2 regions of the Mesorhizobium sp. WSM4308 genome follow, and region 2 is predicted to be linked to the other one. Evidence: predicted binding sites of a transcription regulator. Region 2 holds the regulator's gene; the other holds the start of a gene.
The links. Region 2 encodes LexA, which represses DNA repair genes until DNA is damaged. Its sites were predicted from a motif close to TGTTCNNNNTGTGTTCNG; they were not measured.
Positions count from the first base shown of each region.

Region 1 (7,620 bases), on a different contig from region 2:
TGGTGCTCGATCGCGGCAAGGTGGCGCTGACCGCCGACCGCAGCGCGGTCAAGTCGGCGGAGGAGTTGATCAATTTCATGGAGGACGTCGCGCATCCCGGCGGATTGCCTGGGCTGCGCGAGGCCGGCGAAGCGGAGCAGCAGGCGCGATGAGCAAGACCATGGAACCCGATCTCGAAAGCCCTCTGCGCCCTCACGCCGGGTCCGCCCGCCAGGAGTGGAAACATCCATCCGACCACTGGCTTCGCGGCTTCGTCCTCGACAACCGCGCCTCGCTCGGCACGCTCGCCGTGTTCATCGTCATGATGGCGGTGTTCATGGTCGCCAACCCGACCGTGTTCACCACCTGGTATCTCTACAGCTCGGTGCTGACGACGCTGCCCGTGGCGCTGTTCGTGGTGGTGCCGCTGGTCTTCGTCGTCACCTGCGGCGAGATCGACCTGTCGTTTCCGGCGACGATGGGGTTTGCCGCCTGGGTTTTCGCCCTGGTGGTGCGGGCCGGCTACGACCCGTTCCTCGGCATTGCGGCCGCACTCGTGACGGGCATGCTGCTCGGCTTCCTCGTCGGCTCGCTGGTCGTCTATGGCGGGCTGTCCTCGCTGATCGCCACGCTCGGGATGAATTTCCTGCTGCGCGGCCTGATCCAGATCATCAACGAAGGCAAGTCGATGTCGTTGACCAGCCTCAGCAACAGCTGGGCCTACAAGATCTTCTCCAGCCAGATCTACGGCGTTCCGGTGCAGATCTTCTGGGCCATCGCCTTCGTCGTGCTGTCGGCAATGCTCTATAACAGGCATCGCTTCGGCGCACAGGTGAGGGTGGTCGGCGACAATCCCGACAGCGCCCAGCAGATGGGCATCGACGTCAAGCGCGTGCGGGTGAAGGTGTTCGTCTTCGTCGGCATAGGGGCTGCGATCGCCGGCACGTTTTCGGTGATGATCAACTTCACCTGGTGGCCGACGGCCGGCGACGGCTATCTCCTGCCGGTGCTGGCCTCGGTGTTCGTCGGCGGCACGCCAACCTGGGGCGGCATCGGCACGGTCGTTGGCGGCGCCATAGGCGCGGTCACCGTGTCGTTCATCCAGACCGGCGTCGTGGCGGCGGGCCTGAGCGGCTTCTACGTGCAGTTCTTCAACGGGCTGATCATCATCCTGTCGCTGCTCGGGCATAAGTGGAACCAGGCACGGTATCGGTGAGGGAAGCACTGCCGTTGTTGGAACGGCGCGAGAGCTGCTCGGAAGGGCAGCTCACACCGTCGCGACGAACCCGTCGAGCACGCGTTTCTGGCCGGCCTTGTCGAAGTCGATGGTCAGCTTGTTGCCTTCTATGGCCGAGATGTTGCCGTTGCCGAATTTCTGGTGGAAGACGCGGTCGCCGACGCTGAAGGGCGACGGCTTGTCGGCGACGGATTTGGCGACCAGTTCGCCGTCGATGGTGCGGCCCTTCACGCTCGTGCGACCGGCGCCGTAGCCCGAGTCGGTCTCACCATAGCCGATGCGCTCGACCTGGTGGCCGGAGCGCGTGCCCCAGTTGCGGTCGGTCGCTTCGGTCCGGTTGGCCTGCGCGCGCTGCCAGCCGGGCGTCGAATAGGTGTTGGAGAAGGCGCCTGATTTTTCGGTGTTGGCGCCGACACTGTCGAAACGCGAGGCGCCGTAGGGGTTCTGCCGCCCACCGCCACGGCCGGAGGCGAAGGAGCCGCCGCCATAGGGATTGCCGTAGCCGCCATAGGAATTGCCGCTTTCGGCGATCTCGACATGGGATTCCGGCAGCTCCTCGAGGAAGCGCGACGGGATGGTCGATTGCCAGAGCCCGTGGATCAGGCGGTTGGAGACGAACCAGATATGCAGGTTCTTCTTGGCCCGGGTGAGACCGACATAGGCCAGCCGGCGCTCTTCCTCCAGCCCGGAGCGGCCGCCTTCATCGAGCGCGCGCTGGTGCGGGAACAGGCCTTCTTCCCAACCGGGCAGGAAGACCGTCTCGAATTCGAGGCCCTTGGCAGAATGCAGCGTCATGATGGAGACGGCGTCCTGCCCGGCATTCTGCTCGGCATCCATCACCAGCGCCACATGTTCGAGGAAGGAGCGCAGCGACTCGTACTCCTCCATCGAGCGGATCAGTTCCTTGAGGTTCTCCAGCCGGCCCGGCGCTTCGGCCGAACGGTCGTTCTTCCACATATCGGTGTAGCCGCTCTCCTCGAGAATGGTCTCGGCGAGCTCGGTGTGCGGCTTGGTTTCCAGCGCCTTCTGCCAGCGCTCGAAATTGGCGGCCACTTCGCGCAACGCGGCGCGCGGTTTCGGCTTCAGCTCGTCGCTCTCGGCGAGATTGCCGGCGGCCTCAAGCATTGGAATGCGAAGCGCACGCGCCGTGTCGTGGATCTGGCGGATGGTGGCTTCGCCCAGCCCGCGCTTGGGCACATTCACGATGCGCTCGAAGGCGAGGTCGTCGCCGCTGTTGGCGACGACGCGGAAGAAGGCCAGCGCGTCGCGGATTTCCATGCGCTCGTAGAAGCGCGGCCCGCCGATGACGCGGTAGTTGAGGCCGAGCGTGATGAAGCGGTCCTCGAAGGCGCGCATCTGGAAGGACGCGCGCACCAGGATCGCCATGTCGTTGAGATTGTGCTTCTGGCGCTGATAAGCCTCGATGGTCTCGCCGATAGCACGGGCTTCCTCCTCGGAATCCCAGGCGGCGTGGACATTGACCTTGCCATCCTCGGGGTCGTTGCGGTCGGTGAACAGCGTCTTGCCGAAGCGGCCTTCATTATGGGCGATGAGATGCGAAGCCGCGCCAAGGATGTGGGCGGTCGAGCGGTAGTTGCGCTCCAGCCTGATGATGGTTGCGCCCGGGAAATCCTTGTCGAAGCGCAGGATGTTGTCGACCTCGGCGCCGCGCCAGCCATAGATGGACTGGTCGTCGTCGCCGACGCAGCAGATGTTGACTTTGTTTTCGCTCACGGCCGCACGCGAGCTCCGCTCGCTGGCCTCCGCGGCGGCGGCCTGGCCGGCCGACGCCCGGTCGGGCTTGCGGCCTTCGGCCGATCGCGGATCCGTTGACGTCGTCGAACGCCCGGCGTCCGGCCGCTGCGCCAGCAGGCGCAGCCACATGTACTGGGCGGTGTTGGTGTCCTGGTACTCGTCGACGAGGATGTATTTGAAGCGCCGGTGGTAGTCCTTCAGCACGTCCGGATTGGCGCGGAAGATGCGGATGGGGTGGCAGAGCAGGTCGCCGAAGTCGCAGGCGTTCAGCGTCTGCAGCCGCTCCTGATAGGCCTTGTAGAGTTCGCGGCCCTTGCCGTTGGCGAAGCTGCGCGCGTCGCCCTCGGCGATATCGGCCGGACCTTGCCCCTTGTTCTTCCAGCCGTCGATCATCTGGGCGAACTGCTTGGCCGGCCAGCGCTTGTCGTCGAGGCCCTCGGCCTGGATCAGCTGCTTGATCAGCCGCACGACGTCGTCGGTGTCGAGGATGGTGAAGTCGGAACGCAGGCCGGCGAGTTCGGCATGACGGCGCAACAGCTTCACGCCGATCGAATGGAAGGTGCCGAGCCAGGGCATGCCCTCGACATTGCCTTCGCCGATCAGGATGCCGATGCGCTGCTTCATCTCGCGCGCGGCCTTGTTGGTGAAGGTCACGGCGAGGATCTGCGACGGGAAGGCCTTGCCGGTGGCAAGGATGTGGGCGATGCGGGTGGTGAGCACACGCGTCTTGCCGGTGCCGGCGCCGGCCAGCACCAGAACCGGGCCTTCGGTGGTTTCCACCGCCAGTCTTTGTTCCGGATTCAGCCCCTTGAGATAATCGGGCGCACTGCTCTGGCCGCCGCGGGCAGCCATGGCGCGCGCGGCAATGCCCGACGGGGCCGTCGGCCGCGCATTGGGTTCATCGAAAAAGGGCATGTCTTCGGAAAAGCCGGACATCTTCCCCCCGAATGTAGTGATTCGGCAGGGAAAGACCAGAACTGTCTACGTTTTGTTCCGGGTAAAAGTGGCGGCGCGGCAAGAATGTAGCTTCGGATGGCGGCCCCGCGAGATGGGCAGGGCTTAACGCTTCGGTGGGCCTTGGTAGAGATACCTGACGGGCAAGGAGACGAGGCTGAACAAAATTCCGGCCAGCAGACCCCAATAGAGGTAGGGGTCTTGCACTCGATCAAGCACATATAGACCGCCGCCATGCTTCGGGATGATGGCTTTGCCCATCCAAAGGAAAACGGCCACGACCAGTGTGCCGATAAGCATCTGTAACAGGAAGATGCCCACTAGGATGGGTGAGTATCGATTATCGCCAGCCATTTAGCTCACGTCTTGCGGTAACCAAGGGCGACGAAGAATCGATGGCCGAAGGAGCGCGCCTCGTCCGTCATTACCGCGCCCAGGGCGACCTGCATCTGGTCGTAGTAGCGGCTGCCGGCGGGTGAGGCCAGGAAGGCACCATAGAGCTTCAGGTCGGCCATGGACATATTCCGGTAGACATAGGCTGCAGATTCCATGGCCTCGCTGTCGATGTCACGGCGAAGCCCTTCGGTTTGCTTGCGCAGCAGGGCCATTACGTGGTCGTCGGGCAGGGGCTTTCCGGCCGCGCCCAGCATTTCGGAAAGCATGGCGTAGCCCATGTTCAAGGCGACGGCTTCTCCGGTGTCGACGGCGCTGATATCGTCCATCATCTTCCTGTACAATGCGAACCTGGCCGGATCCCTGGATGGAAGCTCGCCGAGGATTTTGGCGCCCTCGATCTTCTTGGCCTCCCTTGCTTGCGGCGACGAAGCCTGGATCTCGAGCGCGGTGACCTGTTTGCCCAGGGGTGAAGCATAAAACGAGGCCAGTTCGGACAGGTCCTTGGCACTGAGCCTGTCCGCCATCCGGGCTTCGATCGCCGCTTCCATCTTCTCCGGGTCAAAGGCACCTTCCATGGCGGCGGCAAGGGCGTCCAGGACCTTTTGCGGCGGCGTTCCCGGCGCCGATTTCACGGCCGCGGTGAAACCCGGGCCAATGCCCATCAGCATCTCGTGAAAGCCGTTCGCCTTGTTGATCTCGCTGATTGTCTGCGCCGGCGCGGCCACAGTGCCGGCAAAGAGCGGGACGAGGCAGTAGAGCATCAGCGCCATGCGCGTCAGCGGCGGAACGAGTGACGGCATTTTGCTTGCTCCACGGGAAAGACGATCCATGGAGACTGCGGGAAAACCCTGACGCAGGCAAGATGGATTGCCACCTTGGCGTGTGGGCAGCTTGACAGGCGGGGCAGGCGGGAGAAAGCTGTGCGCAGGGCAGGAGCGGTGCACCGGGTTGCCCATGGCCGCGTGAGCGCGCAACAGTCGAAGGAGTATCATCTTGGCTGTCACCATCACCTCTCTCGTTCTCTTTCTCCTCGGTCTGGCGCTTGGTGGCGGTGGCATCTGGCTGGCGTCGCTGGGGGGCAGTTGGTACTACATCGTCGTCGGCCTCGCCTTCCTGATCGCCGCCTGGCTGCTTTACCGACGCCGGTCCACGGCGCTCTGGCTCTATGCGGCGATCGTGATTGGCACGCTGGCCTGGGCGGTCTGGGAAATCGGTTTCGACTGGTGGGAACTCGGCCCGCGCGGCGGCATCATCGTGCTGGTGGCGCTGTGGCTGCTGACGCCTTGGGCAAGGCGGGGCCTTGCCGGGCCCGACGGGCGCGCGCCGCTGATCCTTGCCGTGCTGGCATCGCTGGCGGTGGCCGGCTATTCGATGACGACGGACCCGAAGGACATTGCCGGTGCGCTCGATACCGACAAGGTGATTCCCAACGCCAATCTGGGCAATGACGTGCCGGCGGGCGAATGGCACTTCTATGGGCGCACGCAGTTCGGCCAGCGCTATTCGCCGCTCGACCAGATCACGCCGGACAATGTCGCCAATCTGCAGCCGGCCTGGACCTACCGCACCGGCGACGTGAAGGGGCCTGACGACATCGGCGAGACCACCTATCAGGTGACGCCACTCAAGATCGGCGACACGCTCTACATCTGCACGCCGCACAATTTCGCCATCGCGGTGGACGCCGCGACCGGCAAGGAAAAATGGCGCTACGATCCCAAGGTCAAGCTCGACAAGGACCGCCAGCACCAGACCTGCCGCGGCGTAGCCTACTATGCCGATGCCACCGGCGCCGCCGGCCAGCCTTGTGCTGCCCGCGTCTACCTGCCGACCTCGGATGCGCGGCTGATCGCGCTCGATGCCGCCAGCGGGCAGGTCTGTCCCGCCTTCGCCGAAGGCGGCACGCTCAACCTGTTGACCGGAATGCCATACCCGAAGTCGGGCTATTACTACTCGACCTCGGCGCCGCTGATATCAGGCGGCAAGATCATCGTCGGCGGCGCGGTCAACGACAATTATTCGACGCAGGAACCGTCCGGCGTCATCCGCGCCTATGATGCGAGCACCGGCAAACTGATCTGGAACTGGGATTCCGGCAATCCGGACCAGACGACGCCGCTGCCGGCCGGCCAGACCTATACCGCCAACTCGCCCAACATGTGGTCGACGCCGAGCGCCGACGAGAAGCTCGGCCTGCTCTACGTGCCGCTCGGCAACCAGACGCCGGACCAACTCGGCGCCGGACGCAGCGCCAATGTCGAGAAATTCTCCTCCTCGATCACCGCGCTCGACCTCAACACCGGGCAGTTGAAATGGGTGCGGCAGACCGTGCACCACGATCTCTGGGACATGGACGTGCCGGCGCAGCCGAGCCTGATCGACATCACCAAGGCCGACGGCTCGGTCGTGCCGGCGCTGGTCGGGCCGACCAAGCAGGGCGACCTCTATGTGCTTGACCGGCGCACCGGCGAACCGGTGATCGCGGTCAAGGAAGTGCCGGCGCCCGGCGGTGCCATCGAGGGCGACCACACGTCGCCGACGCAGCCGGTCTCCGATCTCTCCTTCAACCCGAAGCCGCTGACCGATGTCGATATGTGGGGCATCACCATGTTCGACCAACTGGCCTGCCGCATCGAATTCCACAAATTGCGCTATGAAGGCCGCTATACGCCGCCCTCGCTGCAGGGATCGCTGGTCTATCCCGGCAATTTCGGCACCTTCAACTGGGGCGGGGTGGCGGTCGATCCGGTGCGGCAGGTGATGTTCGGCATGCCGACCTACTTGGCGTTTACGTCCAGACTCATTCCCCGCGCGGACGTGTCGCCGCCGGGTGACAACACCAAGGGCAGCGAGCAGGGGCTGAACCGCAATGAGGGCGCGCCCTATGCGGTGGTGATGGGACCGTTCCTGTCGCCGCTCGGCATCCCTTGCCAGGCGCCGCCCTGGGGTTACGTCGCCGGCGTCGACCTCAGGACCGGCACGATCAACTACAAGCACCGCAACGGCACCGTCTACGACATGACGCCATTGCCGCTGCCGCTGAAGGTCGGCGTGCCCGGCATTGGCGGGCCGATGATCACCGCCGGGGGTGTCGCCTTCCTGGGCGCGGCGGTCGATGATTATCTGCGTGCCTATGACCTGACCTCAGGCAAGCAGCTCTGGCGGGCCCGATTGCCTGCAGGCGGCCAGTCGACGCCGATGACCTACACGGTCGCCGACGGGCGCCAGTTCGTGGTCATCGTCGCCGGCGGCCACGGCTCGGTCGGCACCAAGCCCGGGGATTATGTGATGGCGTACGC
Region 1 covers NZ_NSFW01000009.1:284,494-292,113, forward strand. The annotation lists gene CK227_RS18950 (ATP-binding cassette domain-containing protein) at 1-152, shown strand, start outside; gene CK227_RS18955 (ABC transporter permease) at 149-1,195, shown strand; gene CK227_RS18960 (UvrD-helicase domain-containing protein) at 1,247-3,907, opposite strand; gene CK227_RS18965 (hypothetical protein) at 4,031-4,279, opposite strand; gene CK227_RS18970 (DUF2059 domain-containing protein) at 4,285-5,091, opposite strand; gene CK227_RS18975 (glucose/quinate/shikimate family membrane-bound PQQ-dependent dehydrogenase) at 5,315-7,620, shown strand, end outside.
Region 1: the regulator LexA is predicted to act here: its motif matches at 3,950-3,967, upstream of CK227_RS18960 (UvrD-helicase domain-containing protein).

Region 2 (7,620 bases):
TCGCGCTCCGGCGCACCGGTGTAGAGCTGGCGCGGGCGGCCGATCTTCTGGCGCGGATCCTCGATCATCTCCTTCCACTGCGCGATCCAGCCGACGGTGCGGGCGACCGCGAACAGCACGGTGAACATCGTGGTGGGGAAGCCCAGGGCCTTCAGCGTGATGCCGGAATAGAAGTCGACATTCGGATAGAGCTTCTTCTCGATGAAATAGGGATCGGTCAGCGCGATCTTTTCCAGTTCCATGGCGATGTCGAGCAGCGGATCGTCCTTGATGCCGAGTTCGCCCAGCACCTCGTGCGCCGTCTTCTGCATGATTTTCGCTCGAGGATCGTAGTTCTTGTAGACGCGGTGGCCAAAGCCCATCAGCCGGAACGGGTCGTCCTTGTCCTTGGCGCGGGCGATGAACTCCGGGATGTGATCAACATGGCCGATCTCGCCCAGCATGTTCAACGCCGCTTCATTGGCGCCACCATGGGCCGGGCCCCACAGGCACGCAATGCCGGCGGCGATGCAGGCGAACGGGTTGGCGCCCGAAGAGCCGGCGAGGCGAACCGTCGAGGTCGAGGCATTCTGCTCGTGATCGGCGTGCAGGATGAATATGCGCTCCATGGCGCGCGCCAGCACCGGGTTGATCTTGTACTCCTCGCACGGCACGGCAAAGCACATATGCAGGAAGTTTGCCGCGAAACCGAGATCGTTCTTCGGGTAAATGAAGGGCTGGCCGATGTGATACTTGTAGGCCATGGCCGCGATCGTCGGCATCTTGGCGATCAGACGCATCGAGGCCACCATGCGCTGGTATGGGTCCGAGATGTCGGTGGAGTCGTGATAGAAGGCCGACAGCGCGCCGACCACGCCGCACATGACTGCCATCGGGTGAGCGTCGCGGCGGAAGCCGGTGAAGAAGCGCGACATCTGCTCGTGCACCATGGTGTGGCGCGTCACGCGGTAGTCGAAATCGTCCTTCTGCGCCTTTGTCGGCAGTTCACCGTAGAGCAGGAGGTAGCAGACTTCGAGGAAGTCACCGTGTTCGGCCAGCTGGTCGATCGGATAGCCGCGGTGCAGGAGAATACCGGCATCGCCGTCGATGAAGGTGATCTCGGACTCACAACTTGCCGTCGAAGTGAAGCCGGGGTCGTAGGTGAAGGCGCCGGTCGTGCTGTAGAGCGAGGCGATGTCGATGACGTCGGGTCCGACGGAGCCGCTTCGCACCTTGAATTCATGGGTCTTGCCGGCGAATTGAAGCGTTGCGATAGCCTCTTGGTTCGCGCCGCCCACATCCAGTTTTTTCGCAGCTTCGGTCATTGCAAACTCCTTGTTGTTTCCTCATGCCGGCAAAGGCAAATTCTGCAGAGCGACACGTCGAAATCACCGCAATGCGCGTATTCGCCACCGCATTTTAGGAGGTGCGTGCCAGATTGGGCCAAGGCCTAATGTTGCACTGCGAAACGCCCCTTTCAATGCCAATCTTCTTGGGCCAGTTCGCTCCTAATCGATTTGATCCGCTATGCGCGCCAGGCTTTCCTCGCGCCCAAGCACGGCAAGCACGTCGAACACGCCGGGCGAGGTGCTTTTGCCGGTCAGCGCGGCCCGCAACGGTTGGGCCACGGCGCCAAGCTTGTGGCCACCGGCCAGCGCATAGTCGCGGATCGCGGCTTCCGCCGCGGCCGCCGTCCAGTCGCTCGACAGCCCATTCAAAGCTTCGTGAGCGCCGCGCAGGATTTTGCGGGCACCGTCATTGAGCAGGAGGGCCGCCTTCTCGTCGACCGGCAGCGGGCGCGTGGCGAACAGATAGGCCGCGCCATCGACGAGTTCGACCAGCGTCTTGGCGCGCTCCTTCAGGCCCGGAAGCGCCGCCAGCAACTGCGCCTTGTTGTGTTCGTTGAGGCGCGCGGCCATCGCCGGGCCGCCCTCGAGATAGGGCAGGGTGGCGATGAAGATGTCCAACAGCTCCGCGTCGGCCATGCGCCGCATATGCGCGCCGTTGATGGCTTCCAGCTTGGCGAAATCGAAGCGGGCAGCGCCCTTGTTGACGTCGCCGATATCGAACCAGGAGATCATGTCCTTGATCGACATGATCTCGTCATCGCCATGACTCCAGCCCAGTCGCGCCAGATAGTTGAGCAGTGCCTCCGGCAGGTAGCCCATGGCTCGATAGGCTTCGACGCCGAGCGCACCATGGCGCTTCGACAGCTTGGCGCCATCGGCGCCATGGATCAGCGGGATGTGCGACATAGACGGCACGTCCCAGCCCATGGCGTTGTAGATCACGGTCTGGCGGGCGGCATTGGTCAGGTGGTCGTCGCCGCGGATGATGTGCGTGACACCCATGTCATGATCGTCGACGACGACGGCATGCATATAGGTCGGGTTGCCGTCCGAACGCAGGATGATGAAGTCGTCGAGATCCTTGTTGGGGAAGCGCACCTCGCCCTGGACGCGGTCATGGACGATCGTCTCGCCTTCGGTCGGCGCCTTGATGCGGATGGCGCCCTTGACGCCCGCAGGCGCCTCCGAGGGGCTGCGGTCGCGCCACTGGCCGTTGTAGCGCGGCGGCAGGCCCTTGGCCCGTGCTGCCTCGCGCATGGCTTCGAGCTCGGCCGGCGTTTCGTAGCTGTAATAGGCCTTGCCCATGCGAACGAGTTCTTCGGCGACCTCGCGGTGGCGCGGCGCGCGCTCGAATTGCGAGACCGCGTCGCCGTCCCAGGTCAAGCCGAGCCAGGTGAGGCCGTCGAGGATGGCGGCCGTCGCGGCGGCGGTCGAACGCTCGCGATCGGTGTCCTCGATGCGCAGCAGCATCGTGCCGCCGGTGTGTTTGGCATAGAGCCAGTTGAACAGCGCCGTGCGCGCGCCGCCGATGTGCAGATAGCCGGTGGGCGAGGGGGCAAAACGAGTGACGACCTTGTCGGACATGAAACTCTCGGAAACCATCTGAAGCGGGGTGCGACTGCGCGGACTTTCGCGCGTCGCGCGTTCATGTAGCATAGGGCGTCAGCGGTGCAAGGGGCAGACCCGATGGCTGGACGAGGCCGGGGCTCGGAACAGGGCGAGGACGCTGGTGTTGGCGTCAGCGAACGGTCCCTGTTTGCGATTCCGCCGCCAGTCTCGCAGCCGCTATCGCCTCTGGTGCCGGGCTCCGATCGTCAACCGCCGCAGGCGGATATGCCGGCGACACTTCCGCCGCCTGCTTCAGGCCGGATTGTGCGTGTCCGGCGGCGACTCGCCCGGGTTTCCTGGCCTCGCCTGCGCCATGGTGCGGCGACGGCAGCGGAGCTCGAGCTTGACCGGGGCATCGCCTTCCTGCTGGTGCCGGTTTGTCTGGCCGCTGGAGCGATCGGCTATTATTCGCTCGCGGCGGAGCCTGATTTTGCAAAGCCTGTCGCGGTCGTCGTGCTGATGGCGGTCTGTGCGCTTGTTTCGCGCTCCTGGCCGAAAACCCATCTGGGCTTCATGGCGGCATTGTTGTGCGCGCTTGGCCTGCTTGTCGCCAAGGTCGAGACATGGCGGGCGGGCACCCAGATGCTGGGTTCGGAAATCTCGACGCAAGTGACCGGCCGCGTCGTTTCGCTCGACCGGATGGAGACCGGCCGCATCCGGCTGACCGTCGACGTGACGTCGACCGCACGGCCGAAACTGCGTTATGCGCCGGAAAGGGTCAGGCTTTCGGCGCGAGATATCCCGGCGGAAATGACCGCCGGCTCCATGGTCACCGGCTACGCTAAACTGTTGCCGCCGACCGGCCCGGTGCGGCCGGACAGCTACGATTTCTCCTTCGACAGCTATTTCGCCGGTATTGGCGGCAGCGGCTTCTTTCTCGGCAATCCAAAGCTTGTCCCAGCCACGGACGACGAGGTGCCGCTCACGGCCCGCCTTTTCTCGGGGATAGAAAATGCTCGTGAAGCCATTGCCGACCACATCAGGGCCAGGGTTGGCGGTGCCGAGGGTGAGATCGCGGCGGCGCTGATCGTCGGTGTGCGGGCCGGCATTCCCGATGAAATCAACGAGGCGATGCGGCGCACCGGCATCTATCACATCATCTCCATTTCCGGGCTGCATATGGCGCTGGTCGCCGGCACCATCATGGGGCTGCTGCGCGGTGCCTTTGCGCTGTTTCCGGACTTTTCCGCGCGTCGGCCGGTGAAGAAATATGCGGCCGCCGCCGCCCTGTTCTCGATCGCCGCCTATCTCGTCATTTCCGGTGTCGTCGTTGCCGCCGAACGCAGCTTCATCATGCTGGCGGTGATGCTTGTTGCCGTCCTGTTCGATCGCGCGGCACTGACCATGCGCAACCTCGCCATCTCGGCGATCGCCGTCATTGTGGTGTCGCCGCATGAGGTCGTCGGCCCAAGCTTCCAGATGTCGTTCGCTGCGACCGCCGCGCTGGTCGGCGCCTATGCCGGCTGGGCGGATCACCATGCGGGAAAAGCAAGACCGCCACCGCCAAAGCGAACTCTGCCGGGTTTTCTCACGCGAAAATTCCTGCTGGCGACGGGCGGGCTGGCGATGACCTCCATCATCGCCGGCTGCGCCACGGCGCTGTTTGCCATCTGGCATTTCCAGCGTGTGTCGCCGCTCAGCCTGTTCGCCAATCTGGCCGTCATGCCGATCGTGTCACTGATAGTCATGCCTTTCGCTGTTCTCAGTTCTCTTGCGATGCCCTTTGGTGCCGACGGCCCCTTCCTTTACGTGATGGGCAAGGGCCTGACCGCAATGATCACCATATCGGCGTGGATATCGGAACGCTCCCCGGTCGATGCGGTCGGGCTGATTTCGCAGCGATCCGTGCTGCTGGTGACCATCGCCCTGGTCATCGCGACGATGGCGACGACCTGGCTGCGGCTCGCGGCAGTGCCATTCGCGCTTGCCGGCCTGCTGACAGTATCGGATACGCGCACCCCGGATGTGCTGATTTCCGAAGATGCGCGGTTGGTGGCGCTGCCGATCGGCGGTGGAGAACTCGCGGTCAGCCGGGCTCGCCCGAACGAGTTCACCGTCGACAATTGGAAACGCGCGCTGGTGTCCGAAACCATCGTCGTGCCGGAGATGTTCGACAGGGCGGACGGGCAATTCGACATTGCCGATGCCGTCAATCTGCCGCCGGGAGCACCGTTCTACTGCACGGATGGCGTCTGTCTTGCACGGCACCCGTCGGGTGCGATCATCGCGCATGTCGAAGACCGCAAGGATACCTGGAAAGCCTGCGGTTTCGCCGACCTGATCGTCGTCAATGACGCGACGGGCTATGATGCCTGCCACAATCCGCTGGTTCTTGTCGTCACCAAACGGCAACTTGCCCGCAAAGGCAGTGCCGCCGTGTTCTTCGACCGCCAATCGGCAACTGGCCCGCCAACCGTCAGCTTCGCGGTGGACGGGCCGTATCGGCCTTGGCACGAGCAACGAAAATTTTCGCGTGAGGCGAGGGGGCTGGCGCCCTATCAAAAACCCGAAAAGACGGCCGCTCCTGCTCAGTAACGCCGGATCAGCCCGACAAGCTTGCCCTGCACCTTGACCCTGTCTGGCCCGAAAATGCGCGTCTCGTAGGCCGGGTTGGCGGCTTCAAGGGCGATCGAGGCGCCCTTGCGGCGGAACCGTTTCAGGGTTGCTTCCTCCTCGTCGACCAGCGCCACGACGATCTCGCCCGGGCTCGCCGTGTCGGCGTTGCGGATGATGACCGTGTCGCCGTCGAAGATGCCGGCGTCGATCATCGAGTCGCCCTTGACCTCCAGCGCATAGTGCTCGCCACCCATGATCATGTCCGGCGGCACCGAGATCGAATGCGTCTGGTGCTGGATGGCATCGATCGGCACACCGGCGGCGATGCGGCCCATCACTGGGATCGACACGGCGGAAACCGCATCGTCATCATTGCCGGCCGCAGGCAAGCGCGACTGCGCCGGCTTGATCTGGCGGCCAAGACCGCCCTGGCCGAGGCTGCCCTGGATGACGCTTGGCGAGAATTTCTTTGCCGCGTTAAGGCCGGGCGCGATCGAATCCGGCAGCCGCAGCACTTCCAGTGCCCGCGCCCGGTTGGGCAGCCGGCGGATGAAGCCGCGTTCCTCCAGTGCCGTGATCAGGCGATGGATGCCCGACTTGGAGGCGAGATCGAGCGCTTCTTTCATCTCGTCGAAGGACGGCGGAATGCCGCTTTCCTTGAGCCGTTCATGAATGAACATCAGCAGTTCATGTTGCTTGCGTGTCAGCATGGCGGCCCCCCGAGGCATTGAACGAAGGGTTTGAATCAGAATCGAAAAACAAACCCAGAACAAACACTATCTGTTCCAGTTGTGTTCCGCAACTGTTTAAAGTTTAATGAATTTGTTAACGCGTCTGAAATTTTTTGACCGGGGCAGAGGGTCGCGATCAATGATTTCCCTGCCGGTACGCGCATTGAAATCGTTTCGGTTAATGGCCTGTGGCCTAGCCCTGAACGCGGTTTGGCATCAGGTGTTTGGGAGGCGTCTGCGGGGCGGATTTGAGCGGCGTATCGATCCATTCCGGCAGAACGAAACGAAACCAAAACGCCAACGATCGTGAGTTCAGGCCGGCACGGCCACGTGGATCCGGACGCCGCGGAAGCATCATCCGGAAACCGCTTTCAGGCTGCCGGCGCGCGCGGTGTAAGTGTTGGCGCCGTTGTCTTCGCTGTGGACATAGACATGCAGCGTGTAGCCGATATGCGCCGTCATCAGCGCCTTTGCCCGCTCTACATCCCGATCGAGCGCCGCTTCCATGATCGCGGTGTGATGCTCGATGGCGATCGCCTCGCGCAGCGCGTCCATTGCCTCGCCGTAGCCGTCCTTCAGGCCGGCCGCCGCCCGCAAAGTCGGCGCCAGGCCGAGAAACCGATGATGCCGACGCAGCTGATCGGCGATCGTCGAGCGGAAGCGCAACAGCCAGTTTGCCGTCGCCGCGCTCAGCAGCGCCGCATGGAAGGCCTCGTGGCTCTCGTCCCATTTGTCGACGGCCGCATCGGAAGGGTCATCGACCGCGGTTTTGCAGCGGGAGAGCCGGTAATGAGCGGTGACGACCGCATCCTCCCATTCCCTGCCGCCGTTCGCGATCGATTCCAGGAACAGCGGCATTTCGACAACCATCCTTGCGCGCGCCAGGTCCTCGAGCTCGGCGCGCGACACGGGAGCGACGGCAAAGCCGCGATTGCTGATGGCAGTGACCAGGCGTTCGGCTTCAAGTCGGGACAACGCTTCACGCAGCGGCGTCCAGCCGACGCCGTATGTGCCGCGCAGCGCGCTCAGCTTGAGCGGCGCCCCCGGCATGAGGCGGGTGGTCAGGATATCGCGCCGCAGCAGCTGATAGGCCGCTTCGGTCTTCGTGGAATTGTTCTGATCCTGCATCGCGGTCGGTCCATCATCAGCCTGTGAAAATTATATATGAAGGGGAAGTATGGCAAGAATTATATATAATGTTTGACACGCGGCGAGGGACTGACCATGATCGCCGCAGTTGCCGTCCTTGAGAGCGGCGCTGATCAAATCTGGGAGGAAATGATGTTGAAGTCGAAATCCGTTTGGCTGTCGGGATTGGCCCTGGCAGGCGCGTTGATGGTCAGCGTCGGCAGCGCCGCAGCCGATCAGATACGCATCGGCATCGCCAATTTCGGCGA
Region 2 covers NZ_NSFW01000013.1:143,863-151,482, reverse strand. The annotation lists gene gltA (citrate synthase) at 1-1,304, opposite strand, end outside; gene gltX (glutamate--tRNA ligase) at 1,488-2,912, opposite strand; gene CK227_RS23570 (ComEC/Rec2 family competence protein) at 3,015-5,471, shown strand; gene lexA (transcriptional repressor LexA) at 5,465-6,202, opposite strand; gene CK227_RS23560 (GntR family transcriptional regulator) at 6,578-7,351, opposite strand; gene CK227_RS23555 (ABC transporter substrate-binding protein) at 7,505-7,620, shown strand, end outside.